3 regions of the Nitrosomonas sp. Is79A3 genome follow, and region 2 is predicted to be linked to each of the others. Evidence: predicted binding sites of a transcription regulator. Region 2 holds the regulator's gene; each other region holds the start of a gene.
The links. Region 2 encodes FliA, which starts transcription of late flagellar genes. Its sites were predicted from a motif close to CTAAAGTTNNCNNAAANNNTGCCGATANNA; they were not measured.

Region 1 (6,556 bases), 1.4 Mb from region 2:
TCAATCGTGCCGCTGGCATCTCGACGCAACGTGGCGCTCAAACGATCCAGCGTGATATTACCTAATGCAATCCGCTGTGCCGCTGTATTGACCGTGATGGAATCGATAGCCAGCTTTGCCAGCGCTAATGCCGGTTCGTTCTCGCCGTCACGCGTGATGGCGACTTGATCCATAGCCAGCTTGACCCGCGATGGTTTCTTCCCCGTCAAATCGGCTTGCGTCAAATCGATTTTCAGTTTCTTAAGCTCGGCTTGATACGGTGCGGCGACTGCGCTATTTTTGATCGCAATTTGGCGGAATGTGGTTGCACCGGTTAAGGTAATGTCTGGTGCTTTCGTGGGTTCCTGGGTAAATGTGAGCAGCAGATCGCTGTCGAAATAACCTGAAAGCAGATGGATTCCCTTTGGCAGGTCTGCATATTGATCAAATTGGGTTAAATCAATATTACTGAGTTTAACAGCCAGCGTTGCTTCCTGATTTGCCGCAAAAGGACGCAATTTGCCATCGAGTAAAAAAGGTGCTCCGTTAATCTTTGCGCTGAAGTGCGGTTCTATCCAATCAGCCGGGGCGCTATTGAAATTGGCGACAACCGGGATGCCCAGGTTTATTTCGTTAATTATGTGCTCAGCATTTTTGTATCGATCAATAAATTCAAAGCGGCCGCCCTCAATGCGGATATTGCTGATAGAGAATTGGCCGCGTTGATCACTTGCGGCTTTTTCTTCATCTGCGGGTTGACTGAATTTTTCCAGCAAATCAGAAATATTCAGTTGCTCCTTGCTTTCCCGGACCAGGCGCAAATGCGGATCTGTCAGAGTAATTGCTGTTAGGACGGGCGCGCGCTGCTTGAGAGATTCAATACTCAAAGCGACGGACAGCTTATTGAAAGAAAAAAGCGCTGTATTATTTTTATCGGAGGTAATTTTCTCGTCGACACGGAAACCCATTACGAGCAACTCAAGCGTACGCGGTTTTATTTCGATCGATGTTACAGTGACAGGACGTTGCAGGACTTCAGACAGTCGGATCTCAAGTTGAGACTTGGCATAACCCGGTAACCAAAACGTGATGAGCGCCCCCACAGTGGCGATCAGGATCGCTATCACGCCGAGACTGATAATCAGACGTTTGTATCGAATAAAACGTGGCTGTATGGTCGAAGTCATAGCATTGCCCTGTTAATTTCTACAACGGGTTAGCGAGTTGCTCAAAACATTTTAAATAATGGTACGTTGTAAATTACAGAATTTCTAAACCAAAATGCAGATTGAGCTATTTAGTAGCAGCGCGGTCAACCAAATAGCTCAATGGATACAATTCACCTGAAAAACCTGGTAAATGATAGATTTAATAGTGCGAGCTTGCTTTCAGACCGATTAATTCAACATCAAAAATCAAGGTTGCATCCGGCGGAATAATATTGCCTGCGCCGCGTGCGCCATAAGCCATGGATGGCGGAATAATCAACGTGCGCTGGCCGCCCACTTTCATCCCGACGACGCCTTTGTCCCAGCCTTTAATCACGCGTCCCGCGCCGAGCATGAATGAAAAATGTTCTTTCCGGTCATATGAGCTGTCAAACTTTGGTCCTTTCTTGTCTGGAGCGCTTTCATCATAAAGCCAGCCGGTATAATGAACATTGACAGTTTTTCCGATTTCCGCTTCCTCTCCGGCACCGACTTTGACATCGATTTTTTTAAACGCCGATTCATCAGCAGCGGCATGTTCTTTATAAGAGAAGGCTGTCTGGGGAAGCAGCGCCAACGCCAGCAGGATGATACTTAAATTAAACAGTGTTTTCATTTTATGCATGGTTTCCTCAAGAAAAAAGTTAAATCCGGTTAATTCTAACAATTAACTCTCAGGTATTATAACTGGTAACATCCGTTCTTTATCAGCGACTGTGTTCGAATTGATCGTTTCCACATAAGTTTGGTCATAAGGACCTAAATAGCATAAATTCTTTTGATCTCACACTGCGAATTCTGTATCCATCAAAACTATGCCAGCATCTGAACAACGTGAAACAAACCAGAATGAGCAGCAGACAGTAGATCAGCAAATGGCTGATTTGTTATGCCTGCACGATTCACCGTTGGTACGCGCACTGTATCTGGGAGCGGGTTTTTTGGCATTGTTGCTGGGCGCGTTAGGCGCATTTTTACCGGTATTACCTACGACACCCTTTGTGCTTCTTGCCGCAGCTTGTTTTGCCCGCGGTTCTGAGTATTTTCATCGCAAATTACTGGAAAATCGAATCGCCGGTCCAATTATTCGCGAATGGTGCATTTATCACAGCATCCCGCGACGCGCCAAACGCTGGGCTTATTTATTGATGGCATTGTCATTTGGCAGCTCTATTTTAATAGTGCCCGAGCTATGGCAAAAGATCATGCTGATTATGATCGGCAGTATATTGGCCTTCTATATCTGGCGTGTTCCGGTGCGAGAATCTCCAACTGTCCGTTGAAAAATTATCTGCATTGCCGCTGCGGTGTTAAAAACAACCTTAAAATGCTCATTTATCACGCATAAACTGCGCTTTTTCGCCTGTTTTTGCCTTGCATCGGGCTGCCTCGATTACGTTTTTCAACGGCCTTTTAAATGAAGACTCTTGATCTCGGATTCGCATGCCGGGATCAAATTCTCATTACAAAATTACGTTATTGGTTAATTTTTCCTATAGTTTCAATTCTATTATTACTCTTTCCTTGAAAATTAATGAAGAGATTAATGTAATTAATTCTGTCTATTTTATGCGCCATTATTTCCACAAAAGAACAGAATTATCTTATAAGAAAAGTGCTTATTCTATCCCCTTATTCACCTCATTGGTTTATTGATATTTCATATAAAATCATAAAAAAAACTAAAGCACTTGAAGTTTTCGCCGTAAGAAAAATCCTATCTTTTTAATCACTACAGTGAGTTTACAATGAGAGTTAATGAGCCAGTTACCCAACGCGATATGGGTATGAATAATGATTGTGTGATCATCTCAACTACAAATTTAAAAGGTGCTCTCACATCAGTTAATGAAGATTTTATCCGGATGAGTGGTTTCACCTGGGAAGAACTTGATAACAAAAATCACAATATTATTCGCCACCCCGATGTGCCGCCAGAAGCTTATGCAATGCTATGGACAGCGCTCAAAGCGGGAAATCCGTGGATGGGCATGGTAAAAAATCGTCATAAAGGTGGTGACCACTATTGGGTAGATGCCTTTGCCAGTCCGCAATTCGAGGACGGTAAAATTATCGGTTATCAATCGGTCCGCGTTAAACCTGAAAAAGCCTGGGTTGACCGGGCAGAGGGTTTGTATGCCAAAATTATGTCGAAAAAATCGGCAGATGATAAACGGCGCTCAAAACTGGATGAGGTTAAATTAACCCAATTTCCCATCAATCTAGCTGGTCAAATTGCATTGGCAATTACCGGTATTTTCGGCTTGATTTTTACAGGTCTCGCACTAACCGGACAGATTTCAGTGATCTTTGCTTTGTCTGGTTTTTTTGCTGGTAGCTTATGCAGCTTTGCAATCGTGCATCAAATGTTGAGCGGGCTGCGTGATTTGGCGAAAAAATCAGAAAAAATTGCGAACGATCCGGTTGCTCGCTATGTTTATACGGGAAGAAATGATGAAATAGGTCAATTGGAATATGCGCAGATATTCCAGGCGGCTAAACTCCGTACCGCAATTGGTCGTGTCAAAGAATCATCTGAAGTATTGGAACATGCTTCTGAAGAAATCGCTTCCGGCAATATCGATCTTTCCAGCCGCACGGAAAATCAAGCCTCCAGTTTGGAAGAAACAGCATCCAGTATGGAAGAAATTACTTCTACTGTGCAGCAAAATGCGGAAAATGCCAAACAGGCCAATGTCTTGGTCCTGGAAGCGCGTAAGCAAGCGGAAAAAAGCGGTGCGGTGGTTTCCAGTACCATACAAGCCATGTCACAAATCAACGATAGCAGCAAGAAAATTGCAGACATTACTAACGTTATTGATGAAATTGCTTTCCAAACAAACTTGCTGGCACTCAATGCAGCCGTCGAGGCTGCCCGCGCCGGTGAGCAAGGCCGGGGTTTTGCGGTAGTTGCTAACGAGGTGCGTACCCTGGCAGGACGCAGTGCAGAATCTGCAAAACAAATCAAAGATCTTATCAACGACAGTGTAGCCAAGGTAGAAGATGGCACACAATTAGTCAATCAATCGGCGGAATCATTAAAATTGATTACCGATAGTGTCAAAAAGATTTCTGATATTGTCGGTGAAATTTCCCAATCTTCACAAGAGCAGGCAAACGGTATTGAGCAGATTAACCAGGCTATCTCACAAATTGATGAAGTGACACAACAGAATGGACAGTTAGTAGAGAAATTATCAACGTCCAGCCGTGCGATGACTGAGAAAGTCAAAATGATTTCTGGGCTGGCAGATCAATTCAAGTAACAAAGCCGCTGCTTGAATTAGCTAATGAGCCGGAATGGTCGCAATGCTGATTCCGGCTTTTTTCATTTTTCGCATATAATAAATTTAATATTCTTATTAAATTTATTAGTCTTCGCAGAATCTGTCTGATACATAGCATGAATTCGCCCAGTATCTTTTAGTCTATGAATCTCTTACTATTCGATATCTTGTGGCATAACTGGGTCAACAATGTGGCGTAGCGGGCTGTTGAAAAGCGTTTTCGAGGCAGCCGATGCAAGGCAAAAACAGGCGAAAAAGCGCAGTTTATGCATGATAAATGAGCATTTTGAGTCTGTTTTTAACACCGTAGCGGCAACGCAGATAGTTTTTCAACGGCCTGTTAGATCATTTTCAGCTCCAACAGCTAGCGTGTTAATTACGAGTACATATGCGCTGATGAAGGATGCTAAAATATTTATATGAACGAAGAAGAAAAAACATCGGATTTTGACTTTGACCTATGGTCTAGACTTGCTCAGGAGGAGCCTGAGAAATTTGAGTCCATGCGCCAACAATTGATTGATGATCTGATAGCTCAAGCACCTGCGCATTTCAAACCGCGAATGATTGGCTTGCAGTGGCAGGTCGATCAAGTCCGCAAACAAGCCAGTAATCCAATGGCTGCCTGTCTACAGATTTCACAGAAAATGTGGAACAATGTGCTTGGTGAAAATGGATTGCTTAATGCGCTCCAAGAGCCCAAAAAGATAATACGCACTTTAGAAAAGGCGCCTGCCGGTAAGATTCTATCGTTTGAACGGCCTAAATCCGGTAAGTAAAGCCGGGGTTGAGCCTCCCCTTTTAGCCAGCTGCACCTTGCAGCTTCTATCGCTATTGTAGTAGCCTGTAATTACTATAGGAAAATCCCATGCACACTACACGCCGCACCCATAATCTAGCCCTGCTAACGATAAGCTGCCTATTTCTTTTTAGTAACACCAAGGTAATCGCCGCGGATACCGTTGAGCAATTGAGTACACTCAAAGAACAAAAATCCGTCGCAGTGACCATATACAACGACGACTTAGCACTGATCAAGGATTTACGGCAGGTTACCTTAGACAGCGGTAATTTTAATTTGGCGTGGCGTGATGTCAGTGCGCAAATGCGGCCAGAAACTGTACTGCTGCGCAGTATCACCAACCCAGGCAGTGTGGAAGTATTGGAACAAAATTTTAACTTTGATTTGCTCACCCCGCAAAGTCTACTGAACAAATACATTGGTCAAACGGTATCGGTCGTTAAAAGCAATCCAGCGACTGGCGTTGAAAGCAAAGAAAATGCCATCGTACTCGCAGCCAGCAACGGCGTGGTGCTTAAAATGGCTGATCGCATCGAAACGGGCATGCCTGGTCGTATTACTTTTGATAATGTACCGAGCAATTTGCGTGATCGCCCTACACTGGTGATTGGCGGGGACAATAGCGGCAAAGCTGCGCAAGATTTAGAGCTGAGTTACTTAACGGGCGGCTTATCCTGGAAAGCGGATTATGTTGCAGAACTGAATGATAAAGATGATCAACTGGATTTATCCGGCTGGGTAACATTGATCAATACCAGCGGTACCAGCTTTCCCAATGCAAAATTACAATTAGTCGCGGGCGATATCAATCGGGTACAGCGAGAATTTGCCGCACCCAGGGCACTGAGAGCCAAGATAATGACTGATGCCGCTGCGGCACCAATGCGCGAAGAAGCGCTGATGGAATACCATTTATATAGTCTGGATCGATTAACAACCATCGCCGAAAACCAAACAAAACAAGTTGCACTACTCAATGCTTCCGCCGTGCCTGCAAACAAAGAACTTGTACTGGCAGGCAGCGATTACTATTATGCAGCCAGCTATGGTGATCTGGGGCAAAAAATGAAAGTGGATGTATTCGTACAGTTTGATAATAAAGAATCGGCCCGATTAGGCATGCCGTTGCCTAAAGGCATCATACGCGTATACAAGCGTGATAAAACCGGCAATGCGCAGTTTGTCGGTGAAGATCACATAGACCACACTGCTAAAAACGAGACTGTACGCTTGAAACTGGGCAAATCGTTTGATGTGACTGCGGATAAAAAACAAACCGA
Region 2 (6,556 bases):
CGTTGAAATCATGGCGCTGGCGGATTCTGAGATGTCAGATCTGGTGCATACCCAAGGGCCGTCTGCTATGTCATCAAATGATATTACTCACCACAGACAAAACAAAGAGTCGAGTGTGGTTGACTCCTATTCAACGCTACTTTCTTTAGCGAGTGAGCCAGCAGAAACGGTGAAAGCATCGAATGATGTGATGTCCGCGTCATTGGCCCGCGACATTATTGCAGAGATACAGTTGATGAAAAATACACTGGAAGATCAGTTGGCTACTGTTGCATGGGGAAACTTTACGCAGCGCAGGCCAGAAAAAGTAAAACTGTTACGTACTTTGTTGGATACGGGTTTTAGTCCGATGTTATCACGCCGGCTTGTCGACAGACTACCCGTCGATCTGGATTATGAACAAAGTCTGAAACAGGCAATGTCCGCATTGGCTTTTAATCTGCGTACAGTTGCCAATGATGACATGATTGAAAAGGGTGGTGTTTATGCACTGATCGGTCCTACTGGTGTCGGCAAGACCACGACTACGGCGAAACTGGCGGCGCGTTGTGTAATCCGGCACGGTGCAGACAAAGTCGCGTTGCTGACTACTGATAGTTACCGTATTGGTGGCCATGAGCAACTAAGAATCTATGGGCAATTATTGGGTATTCCTGTGCGCAACATCAAAGATACCGATGATTTGCAGTTAACGCTGTCGGAGCTTAAAAACAAGCATATGGTGTTGATTGATACGGTGGGTATGAGTCAACGTGATCAAATGGTTGCTGAGCAGATTACGATGTTGAGCAACTGTGGCACCGATGTAAAACGTATGCTTATTTTGAGTGCTGCATCGAATGGAAAAACTCTGGATGAGGTGATTTCTGCCCACCAGAAGAGCGGTATTTACGGTTGCATCATTACAAAAGTCGATGAGGCTGCCAGTTTAGGCGTAGTTTTGGATGTAGTCATACGCAGAAAATTACCACTGCATTATGTCGCAAACGGACAAAAGGTCCCGGAAGATATTCATGCCGCTAATCCACGCTATTTGTTGCATCGAATTTTTAAATCGACCCCGGGTGAGTCCGCTTTTACTTTGCGGGATGCGGAGTTTGCTTTAATTATGGCAACTAAGAATGGTGGAACGCCGTCACAATCAGAGGAAAAAGCATTGGCAGGATTTACCTATGACTAGATTGATTTTACACGATCAGGCGGCAGGGCTACGTAATCTGACATTATTTCAGGCACCTGATTCAGCGCGTGTTTTCACAATCGCAGGTGGAACAGCACGGGTCGGAAAAACGAGCATTGTGGTGAATCTTGCTACGGCATTAGCGCAGAATGGCCAACGTGTGTTATTGATTGACGAGAATCCCTGCCATAACAGCATTTGTACGAGTTTAGGCCTACAGGCACGCTTTGATTTGCTACACGTGATCCACAAAGATAAAAGACTGGATCAAGTGCTTTTACAAGGCCCGGAAAATATCATCATATTATCTGCCATGCGCGGCATTCATGCATTAAACAAGCTGAATCCGCTTGAACAAGATTGGCTTATTAAAAGTTTTGCGGAGCTTACCGGTTCTGTTGATATTGTGTTAATTGATACTGCAATGTCCGGTACAACCCATGTCCTGCCTTTAAGTTTAGCTTCAGAACAAGTCATGATCGTGATTTCTGGTTCAGCCGCATCCCTTACGGGAGCGTATGCGCTGATTAAAATCATGAGCCAGGAATATACCAAACAGAATTTCCTTGTTCTGGTGAATAAAGTTGACTCGGAAACAGAATCACTGTCCATCTATCAGAATTTATACAAAGTGGCTCGTCAATATCTGTCTGTAACACTGGAATATATTGGCTATATCCCAAGTGATGAAAAATTACGTAATTCAACGCAATTATGTAGACCGGTGCTTGAAACATTCCCGGCTTCGCAAGCAGCACTTAGTTTTAAACATCTGGCTCAGAATGTTTTGCGCTCTTCATGCCCGGATAAATATACCGGGGGAATCGATAATTTCATGCAACGATTGATTCGGACAAGCCATCTTAGTATGGCAAATTTTATGGTGTGATTGGATATGTATACTGCGACCGGAACTAAAGCTATTGATAAAGAACAGTTTATAACGGAATTTACGCCATTGGTAAAACGCATCGCCTATCACATGATGACTCGATTGCCAGCAAGTGTGCAGGTTGATGATCTTATTCAAGCGGGGATGATTGGTTTGCTTGACGCAATCAATCGCTATGAAGGTTCGTATGGCCGGCAATTTGAGAGTTACGCAGCGCAGCGCATACGCGGTTCTATCTTGGACGAATTGCGGGAGGCAGATTGGCTGCCGCGCAGTATACGAAAAAAAATGCGACGTATAGAAGCTGCGGTGAATTTGTTAGAGCAACGCAAAGGCTGTGCACCCAGTGAACAGGATCTGGCTCAGGAATTGGATATGTCGCTTGATGAATACCATGAGACTTTGCAAAGTGCACGGGGCGCTCAATTAATTTATTACGAAGATTTTCAGCAGGATGATGAAGAACCATTTTTGGATCGTTTATTCATCGACTCTGAAGGTGATCCATTAAATGTGCTTCTGGATGAGAATTTTAGGAATCTGCTGATTACAGCTATTGATAATCTTCCCCCTCGGGAAAAACAGGTAATGGGGATGCATTACGAACAAGAAATGAATTTAAGAGAAATTGGTGAAGTGCTTGGCGTTAGTGAATCCAGGGTTTGTCAGCTACACACGCAGGCAGTTGCGCGTTTGCGCAGCCGTTTAAGAAATCTTTGAGATGTCATGCGAATTATCCAGTGTCATTAAATGGATTCTGCGATGAATAAAAAATCAAAGATGGATTTAAATAGTGTTATCGGTATTTTGTTGGCTTTTATTGCAATAATTGGCGGGCAGATTCTCGAAGGCGGTCATGTTGGTTCCTTGCTGCAAGTTGCTGCTTTTTTGATTGTTATGGGTGGTACAGTTGGAGCAGTTTTGCTACAAAGCCCAGTGAAAATTTTCCTCAATGGAGTCAAAATGAGTGCGTGGGTATTTTTTCCGCCAATCAATTCTCCGCAAACATTAATAAAACAAATTATCAATTGGGCTCATATATCACGCAAAGAAGGATTGCTAGCGCTTGAAACGCATGTGCCGGTTGTAAAGGATCCTTTGACAAGGAAAGGATTGCAGCTACTGGCCGATGGGAGTACTCCGGAAAAATTACGTGAGGTTCTGGAAATTGATATATTGGCTTTAGAGGCGCACCAACGCCAATCTGCCCGGATTTGGGAAGCGGCTGGCGGTTATGCCCCGACGATCGGCATATTAGGGGCTGTGCTGGGTTTGATTCATGTTATGGAGAACTTGTCGGATCCTGAACTTTTAGGGAATGGTATTGCAGTCGCCTTTGTTGCAACCATATACGGTGTTGGATTAGCCAATCTGATTTTTTTGCCGATAGCAAATAAGTTAAAAAGTATTATTAATGAACATGTGGTCATGCAAGAAATACTGGTTGATGGGTTTGTTGCTATCGCCAGTGGCGAGAATCCCCGGTTAATTGAAAACCGCTTGAAGGGTTATTTCATTTAAATTGAACGTGCAATATCTGATTGTCCAATGAATTTTTGAATAGTCCATGTTAAAGAAAAGAAAGCGAAAAGAAGATGAACATGCGGATAATCATGAACGTTGGCTAGTTTCATATGCTGATTTCATTACGCTGTTATTTGCTTTTTTTATTGTAATGTATGCAGTTTCATCGGTTAATGAGGGTAAGTATCGCGTCTTGAGCTCTTCGCTGGTTAGCGCATTTAAAAACGATAATCCATCCAATTTTCCACCTCCTCAATCAACAGAGTTTTCACCTATCAATACCCAACAATCCAGTCAGGCTGACTCAATCAAGCTGATTGATAATCTAAGTTTTCAGAAAACAAAGAAGCAAGAAAAAATGAAAAGCATGGCGAAAAATATTCTCCATGCGTTGGAGCCCTTAGTAAAGGATGGTCAAGTGCGAGTTACACAGAGTGCTTTAGGAATTACTGTTGAAATCAATGCCAGTGTTCTTTTTTCACCGGGACAGGCTAAACTAGCAGACAGTTCAAGTTTGACATTGCAAGCAGTTGCTCACGTTATCAAGGGACATGAGCATGAGATTCATGTCGAAGGGCATACGGATAATTTACCCATCCACACCGAGAATTTTCCCTCAAATTGGGAACTATCTTCAGCACGTGCAAGTAGTGTGATTAGGTTATTCATAGAAAATGGTGTTGAGGCACATCGTCTTACTGCACTTGGCTATGGTGAGAATAGACCCATAGAAACTAATGAAACACTTGAAGGTAGAAAAAGAAATCGCCGGGTAACGGTTATGATTTTATCAACGAATCCGGATAAAGTAACTGAAATCCCGATTGTTGAGTATTAGAATGAAATTCAAATATAAGTTTGACCTTTCGGGCCATATAAAGAAACATTCCCTGCTGCACAGTGTAGTGCAGTGAAAGCACGTTGATTATGTTGCAGCTGAGTTGAAATAATCAAACCATTTGAATGATTAAGTTGTTGCGCTGTTTTTGCCAGATCTAATAATTCATTCCATAAAATTTTTATTTCAGACTGACCAGTATGTTGTTCGCTCAGCCAAGCATTGATGCTGTTCTTTTCCAAAGAAAGACCTTGCTTCCGTAAGAATTCGTTTCGATGATCATCAAACTGTATCAATTCTTCAATTAAACGTGATTTATCGGAGGCAAGGTAATCTATTTTTTCTATTTTTCCTTCAACGAGCGCATTTTCTTCTTTTTTAAGAATTTCAATAAATGCACGTAAAGTGTTTCTTTCAGTTTCTAGTTCTTTCATAAAATATAAGAAAGGCTGAGAAGAAGTCATTAAATAGCACCTTTCTTAGACTGTATCAGTTCTTTAACTGTTTCAAGCAATCTATCGGCAACGACCTCCGGATTTATTTGAAAATTTCCTTCACTGATTGCTTGCTTGATTTCCTGAACACGTGCCGTGTTAATAATCGAGCCGCTAGCGGAGCTGCTGTCGACATTTTGCAGTTTCGCAACATTCGGACTTAAATGCACATTATTTTCTTGGCCTGCACTTGGATTAGGCGTGATATCAATGCGCCTTTTTCCATCACTGACAGAAACCGTCGACACTGGCTGTAAAGATTTATCTATTTTCATTTTTATACCTCATAACAAATTTCATTGGCTGCTTAACGGCACCTTTATTAAGAACTTTAGTATCCAAGTCTATATTGTTGGGATTCTGGAAAGTTAAAGCAAACACTTTAAGTATTACATAATTAAGACTATTACGGCGATAGTCAAAAAGAAATTCAGTATTTTTCTCAACTAAAGAACAATAGTAGGCGTTGCCTTACCTTACCGTTTCACCATATTGTAAAGGATTAGGCGCCTAGTAAATCAAGTTGAGATCGTAGATAATTACCATTTTAAGCCTATGTATCATTTTTTGGTGACAATCTAAATGTCTTTTATTTTTAAAGCGACTGCAAGTGCATTTCGCGATCTGATACGGTTTAAGATCGCATGGATTATTATTTGGCCAATTTTGGTTTCAACACTGCTCTGGCTCATTATCGGTTTTGTTTTTCAAGATAGCTCTTCTGGACTGATACTCCTGGTGCTTAATGAAATTGGTATTGGCGAATGGTTGCAAAATATGGAATCCGGGTGGATAACTTCTGTTATTCAAAGCTTAATCCATATAATTGTGTTCATTCCACTCGTGATGATAACCACTTTATTGATTACAACTATTTTTGTTATGCCTGCACTGATCAAGCTGGTTGCTAATCGTTATTACCCTGAGCTTAAGTGTGAGTATGGCGGCACCGTGAGCGGCAGTATCATTAATGCGATACTTGCCAGCGGTATTTTTATACTGATCTGGGTCATTACAGTGCCGCTATGGGCAATTGGGGCTGGAATTATTATTCCTTTTGTGGCAGCAGCATTTATGAACCAGCAGTTGTTTCGATATGATGCATTATCTGAACATGCCAGCAAACAAGAAATGAAGATTATTTGTGCATCAAATAGATACTCACTATGGGGATTAGGTTTGTTAACCGGTTTATTTCAGTTTGTACCTATACTTAATCTACTGGCTCCGATTTTTACAGCGCTTGCATTTATTCATTTTGGATTGGAGCATTTAAGGCTTTTGCGTGCAGAAAATGTGAAAAAAGATTTGTCTGTGATTGATCATTAATTTTTTATCAACATATCCTTTAGTTAGGATCCAAACCAAGCATGAACATACGTGATTGGAATCCAAATTTTGTGGATATTTCGCCCATGTTCGAATCGTTTCTGCATTTGAGACAGTATCTTGCAAATTGTCCATTATGGCCTGAGCATACTGACTTAAATAAGCTGGTGCTGCTGAGAGACCAACAAGTTCTTACTCAATCTGAGAAACAAATTTGTTTTGTACCTCAGGGCATTGGGAAACAATGTTTTGAGCAAGACTACGAATCGAGAATTTATCTAACCGGTCAAGTGCAAACA
Region 3 (6,556 bases), 1.3 Mb from region 2:
GAGAGTTACACTAGCGCTTACACCATCAATGGTGAGATCTAACTTGTCATTGACCCCCGTGTTGATGGTTAATGCGGCAGCACTGCTACCTACTGCGGTACCTTGTGTTGCAATTCGACTGATATTTAGCGAGTATTCACCATTTACTGTATCGTTCTTGGCGCTGACAAATGACACCAGACTATCGCTGGTTTTTCCAACTGAGGCAAATAGGGTTGAAACATCTTTGGTTGGATCGCTCATCACACTAGTTAATTTGGCCGAATCAAACTTAAGTGTTCCATCCGTTTGAAAAGTAATGCCGACTTCTGAGAGTATGCTTAAGCCGCCACCTGCTGTGGTCAGCGGATTAGACATTACATTACGTAGTTGTGTCTGGATTGTTCGAACTGTTGAATCTCCTGTTAGAATAGATGCTTGCTTGGTAGTGGCATCATATTTTGAGAGATCAACGATGGTTTTGTTCAGATCATTAAAAGCTTTAACAAATGATGATACTGTACTTTGAACACTGGCTGTGTCTCGAGACAAATTTAAGGTGGTTGTTGTACCAGCATTTGCCTTCAGTAAGTTAAAAGTGACACCTTCAATGGCATCTGTAATTGTGTTGGATGCTTTGCTAATTGAGATGCCATCGATTACCAATGTGGCATTACTAGCTGCTGCAGTTTGAGTAAGGTTAGTCGTGCCACCCGTCGATGCGTTATAGGCAAGCTGAGATAATCCTGCATTATCAGTATTATTTGTATCAGCATCGGTTGTTGTTATTTTTAAGGCATTGCTTAAACCGGTATCATTTGAAGCAATTACTAAACGATTGCCAGTGCCATCATTTACGATACTGGCACTTACACCTGCGTTAGCTTGATTAATTGTGTCCCGGATTCCTGTCAATGATGAATTATCGGAGGAAATAGTAATTGATTGTGCAGCTTTATCTGGATTGAGCGTAAATGTACCACCATTGTAAGTGCCAAATTGTATAGTTAAAGTACCGCTGCCAATTGCAGTACTTGTGGTTGCATAGTTGGCAGATTTTAATTTATGCGACTGTGCAAGTGTTTGGATCTCTACGGAATGACTTCCTACTACTGCAGACGAGGTTGCACTTACACTGGCCAATGTAGCATCAGCAAAGTTAGCCGTTACGCCGGTAAATTTTGCCGGATCGGATAATGCGGAAAGACTGCTTTGGAATGAGGATAATGCTCCTTTTAGCGTACCAAAGGCGGTTAGTCGAGTCTGCTGTTTAGCTTCTTTGTTATCAAGAGCCGTAAGAGGCTGACTCTCTACAGCCATTAGCTGTTTGACAATACCGTTGACATCTAAACCGGATCCAATTCCTGGGGATGCAAGCATTTCTAAGTCCTGTTGATATAAGAATTTTTTGATTATGCTTTATCGTTAAATAACAGCCCTTGTACTTTATCCAACGTACGAGCTAACTGAACAGCTTCTTCTGTTGGAATCTGCCGGATGACTTCTTCAGTATGAACATCCATTACTTTAATGATCGTTTTGCCAGTATCTTCATCAATTGAGAAACGCAAATTGTGTGCCAGATTATCAACTGCACCCTGGATTTTCTGAACTGCTTGTTTGATTTGTTCTTCTGATTCTGGCTTATTGCCAACTTTAGATCGGGCAGGTGAAGCAGGTGATGGGGCATTATCTGTATTAGGCACGGATGTTTTCTGAACAGTCGACGTTGTTGTCGAAAGCAACGGAAGTGTGCCTGTTCCATTTAATTGATTGATGCTCATAATAAGAGTCCTTAAAGTTGAAATGAACGCGGGTAGGTTTTTTATAACATCCCGCCCGCGATCATCAGCTTTATTTAATGCGGTGTATCATTTGCTACGGACAGCTTAACGTAACAGTGAGAGAACATTATTGGGTAATGAATTTGCTTGTGCAAGAATCGCTACACCAGCTTGTTGCAGGATCTGTCCACGTGTCAGGTTGGCTGATTCAGCAGCGAAGTCAGCATCCTGAATCCGGCTACGGGAGGCGGATAGATTCTCAGAGGTGGTTTGCAAATTCGAGATGGTTGAACTGAAACGGTTCTGAATTGCACCCAGATCACCGCGAGAGCTGCTGATGGCATTTAAAGCAGCATCCAGCGTCTTCAATGCAATTTGTGCATTAGCTGATGTGGATAAATCCAACGTAGCGACTGAATTGAATGAGCTGGTAGTAGCGCCAAATTCCGTGGCATTTGAACCAGCTGCAGTAATTTGGCCAGCAGAGCTTGAAAGTTCGACGGTACCCGTTACTGTCGTTGAGTCATTACCACCGCTGGTTAGCGTTCTTGTGGTCGCTCCTGCAGTGACATCAGCTGTTGTTACGCCATTAGTGAAATCTGAAAGTACGATATCTCTGCCATCTGTTGTTGACAGCGTTATTACTGACTTGTCGGTCGTAGATGCGAACGAGGCAGTAACGCCGGTTGAAGATTGTAATCCATTAATGGCTGATGCCAAGCCGCTTAAGTCAGCAGTATCAGTGATAGTGGTAGAAACTGTGCTGCCGTTTAATGTCATAGCAACAGTACCGGCGGCTGATAAATTGCCGAGCGTGGCACTGTTAGATGCGGTTGCAGTGATGCCGATACTGGAAGCAGCCGTATTAATGGCTGCAGCAATGGCTTTGGCATCATCGCCTGCTGCATAACTAATGTTACCGGTTGTTCCTTTATTATTGGCAAGTGTTAAGCCGGCTTCAACAGCAACGCCATTGGCAGCAAGAGCAGCGGCAGAAGCCGTTGCTGTGCCCATTGCTGTTCCATTGGTGGTGAGTGTGTGACTACCTAATGCAGTAGAGCGAGCATCGCCAATTGATGCAATGTTGATGGTTTGGTTAGCATTGGCACCGACTTGGAAGCTCTGATTCAGGAAAGAGCCGTCCAGCAAGTTCAAGCCGTTAAACTGGGTTTGGCTGGCAACCCGCGTAACTTCGGCACTCAATTGTGAAGCTTCGGCTTGTAGTGAAGCACGGTCACTGGCGCTGTTAGATGCATTGGCAGACTGAACAGCCAGTTCACGAATACGCTGTAAATTGTTGCCGATTTCACCCAACGCACCTTCAGCGGTTTGTGACAGTGAAATACCGTCATTCGCGTTACGGACAGCTTGGTTTAAGCCGCGGATTTGTGAGGTCATCCTTTCTGAAATCGCTAGACCTGCAGCGTCGTCTTTAGCGCTATTAATACGCAAGCCGGATGATAAACGTGTTAAAGATGTATTTAATGAGTTTTGCGATGTATTTAAGTTACGTTGTGCATTTAATGAGGCTACATTAGAGTTTATAATTTGTGGCATTTGGGTTCTCCTTTCTAATATCTATGTGTTTGGCATAATTGCCAGTTCCGTTGGTTTTCCCCGCAATCCAAGAGGGTTTGTAACCGCCGTTGATTGCAGTTATCGGACAGCATTTTGAAAAGTTTAGGATTTTTGCTTTCATGGTTTTTATCTAATCATTTGGTTAATATCGGCTATTCGTGGTATAAATTGTTTTTTTCTCATAAATTATCTTGTAAAATTAGATAAATATTCAGGTAGTTAATTTGGGAAGTTAATTTTAGGAGTTATATCGGCTTCAACTGGTGGGGGCTGAGATGGTCAATGAAGAGAAATTAAAAATATTAATGGTCGAACATTCTGCAGAGGATGCAGATCGGGTGCTGCAAATACTTTTACAGGGCGGTTTCCAGACTGAATGTTTGTGCGTTAGCACTGCTGCTGCTTTGCACGATGCCCTTTTGATCCGGGACTGGGATGTGATTTTGTCCGATTATGATTTGCCGCAGCTAAATGCGCAGGAGGTGCTGCAAGCCATAAGAACCCAATACCTTGATATACCTTTGATAATTGTATCCAGTCATGTTGGTGAAGAAGCGGCAGAGCATATCATGGCTCTAGGAGCTTATGATTTCATGATGAAGGAAAATCTTGCCAGACTGATGCCAGCAATAAGGCGTAGCTTGCATGAAGTAGGAAACTACCAGCGTTTTATTACTGCACAGACTGCCTTGCAAAAGAGCGAAGCACTTTTTCAAGCGATTACATCTAATCTTCCCGGGGTGGTTTTTCAGTTTCTGCTATCAGTCAATAAAAAAACTAGCTTTCCTTATGTCAGTGATGCCAGTGAAACACTACTGGGGCTGTCACCCCAGAAGCTGATGGATAAACCCGAACTATTTCCAGAGTTGATTTTGCCGGATGATAGAAAGTCTTATCATCAATTGATGATAACCTCTGCGGAACAACTTGCGACCTGGAACTGGGAAGGGTGTATTCAAGTAAAAGGTGATAGTGATATCAAATGGATCAGTTTGCGTGCAACACCCAGGAGAATGCCGGATGGCACGACGTTATGGGATGGCATCATGATCAATATTACTCGAAACAAACTGGCTGAACGAGAGATTGTACGTTCCCGGGAACAGTTGGCAGAATTATCCTCTTATTTGCAAAAAGTCAAAGAGCAGGAGCGCGCCAGAATTGCACGAGAAATTCATGATGATATCGGAGGAACATTAACTGCTATTAAATGTGAGTTGTTTCCATGTATGGACACAACGGCAAGGAAGCCGGAATTTTATCAGCAAAAATCGAAATCTATAGAATCTTTAGTGGACCGCGTGATTGACAGCACACGCCGGATTTCTCTGGATTTGCGGCCGGGTATTCTGGATTGCGGTATCATTGCGGCGGTTCAATGGCAGGCAAAAGAATTTAGTGATCGTACAGGTATTGTTTGTAAAGTATCATGCATAAACGATGAAATAGCTTTAGATTCTGATTTGGCGATAGCGGTTTTCCGTGTTTTTCAGGAAACACTAACAAATATTTCCAAGCATGCTAATGCATCCCGTGTTCAGGTAAAGCTCGTGGAGCTAGAAGGACTGATTCTTTTGGAAGTAATTGATAATGGCTGTGGTATTACCGATATCGATATGGAAAAACAGGCTTCTTTTGGGATTCGAGGGATGCGTGAGCGTTGCCAACAATTGAAGGGAAATTTCCATATTTCGGGGGATGCGGAGAAAGGTACAAAAGTGACTATTCTGATACCTATGAGTAATCTGGAGTATCAATCCGGGCATATAGATAGGCTGGAAGGTGAGTTTGGAGAAACCCAGCAGTCTGAGCCTATGAAGAAAAAAAAGAAGGTTTCTCGGCTCTGAGTAGCCGGAGGTGCGCATGATAAGTGTGATGATTGCTGATGATCATGCAATTGTTCGCCAAGGTTTGAAACAGATACTTAGCGAAACGGATGATATTAAAGTAACCGGTGAAGCAGAGACGGGGTTTCAAGCAGTAAAAATTGCACGGCAGCAAGATTTTGATGTCATGTTATTGGATATTTCTTTACCGGATAGGAATGGTATCGAGATATTGAAGCAGGTAAAGAAAGATAAACCCAATCTTGCAGTGCTCATGCTAAGCATGCACAATGAACACGAATTTGCAATTCGTGCATTAAAGGCGGGAGCATCCGGATATCTCAATAAACAAAGTGCACCGGCGCAGCTTGTAGTGGCAATACGTCAGGTTGCAATGGGCGATAAGTATGTGAGTCCGGTTGTTGCACAGGAACTTGCCAACATTATTAATTCTGATTTAGACAAGCCGCTTTATGCCACTTTATCCGATCGGGAATATCAGACTCTATGCTTTATTGCCGCAGGTAAAACATTATCGGAAATATCAGCCGAAATGTTTTTAAGCCCAAAAACAGTCAGTGTTTATCGTGCGCGCTTGCTGGAGAAACTCAAGTTGACGAATAATTCAGAATTAATTCGTTATGCTATAAAGAATAAATTGGTCGACTAATTTTATAATTGTTCTGCAAGTTAACCCAAATATTTCTTAGATTGCCTTATAAATTAAGATCAAGATTCACGTGGACTGGTCGATATTTTTAGTTCCAAGCTTGCTGGTAACACTAATTTAAATTTCTTGACCAATTTTATGAAGCCGCTTAAAGATTCGAATCCAACCATTATTGCCCGTGAAACATTGCGGCAGCTTGCATCGCTCAGAATTCCTCCAACACCAGATAATTATCACAAACTGTATGACCAGATTTCAGGTAATTCCGGAGATGATGTGAATTCCGCGGCGGTAACATCAACAAATCAGCAAAGAATTGTTGATAATCCAACAATAGAATCCGCTGTGACCTGGGGAGATACGATAGAAGCACTGTTGAAGCAACTGGAAAAGAAGCAAGGAGCGCTGACCACTGCAAAGAAACGGGATGGCGTCAATCGAGTTCTTGCCAAATACTCGAAAGATTCAAACCAACTGCATAACAAACTCAAGGCGCTGGTAGATTCATGGGGAGCATTGGCTGCCGCAACCCAAGACTCAAATGAAGATGGGCAAGTGCAAAATCCCTCATTGCAAGTGCCGCAGGTTGATCAGGACACACAAGGCTCCCAATTAAAGCATGCTGTTACAGAACAGACTCCGACCGCCGGATATTTTGCTGATCAGCTATTGGAATTGCTGGCACACTTGCTTGAACAGGTTGTTGCTAAACAGATTGG

Region 1: NIT79A3_RS17310 (PAS domain-containing methyl-accepting chemotaxis protein) is a predicted target of FliA. The motif match lies at 2,870-2,899, and genes of this name have one in related genera.
Region 3: NIT79A3_RS04550 (flagellin) is a predicted target of FliA. The motif match lies at 3,418-3,447, and genes of this name have one in related genera.

What each region holds. Positions count from the first base shown of each region.
Region 1 is NC_015731.1:3,714,142-3,720,697, forward strand. It holds gene NIT79A3_RS17295 (DUF748 domain-containing protein) at 1-1,166, opposite strand, end outside; gene NIT79A3_RS17300 (FKBP-type peptidyl-prolyl cis-trans isomerase) at 1,348-1,812, opposite strand; gene NIT79A3_RS17305 (YbaN family protein) at 2,003-2,470, shown strand; gene NIT79A3_RS17310 (PAS domain-containing methyl-accepting chemotaxis protein) at 2,936-4,453, shown strand; gene NIT79A3_RS17320 (DUF3135 domain-containing protein) at 4,894-5,253, shown strand; gene NIT79A3_RS17325 (DUF4139 domain-containing protein) at 5,343-6,556, shown strand, end outside.
Region 2 is NC_015731.1:2,326,595-2,333,150, reverse strand. It holds gene flhF (flagellar biosynthesis protein FlhF) at 1-1,180, shown strand, start outside; gene NIT79A3_RS10750 (AAA family ATPase) at 1,173-2,069, shown strand; gene NIT79A3_RS10745 (RNA polymerase sigma factor FliA) at 2,076-2,792, shown strand; gene NIT79A3_RS10740 (flagellar motor protein) at 2,853-3,593, shown strand; gene motD (flagellar motor protein MotD) at 3,640-4,434, shown strand; gene NIT79A3_RS10730 (flagellar protein FlgN) at 4,443-4,898, opposite strand; gene flgM (flagellar biosynthesis anti-sigma factor FlgM) at 4,898-5,203, opposite strand; gene NIT79A3_RS10720 (EI24 domain-containing protein) at 5,511-6,257, shown strand; gene NIT79A3_RS10715 (DUF3025 domain-containing protein) at 6,299-6,556, shown strand, end outside.
Region 3 is NC_015731.1:1,001,269-1,007,824, forward strand. It holds gene fliD (flagellar filament capping protein FliD) at 1-1,359, opposite strand, end outside; gene NIT79A3_RS04545 (flagellar protein FlaG) at 1,392-1,763, opposite strand; gene NIT79A3_RS04550 (flagellin) at 1,869-3,320, opposite strand; gene NIT79A3_RS04555 (histidine kinase) at 3,617-5,188, shown strand; gene NIT79A3_RS04560 (response regulator transcription factor) at 5,205-5,837, shown strand; gene NIT79A3_RS04565 (diguanylate cyclase) at 5,976-6,556, shown strand, end outside.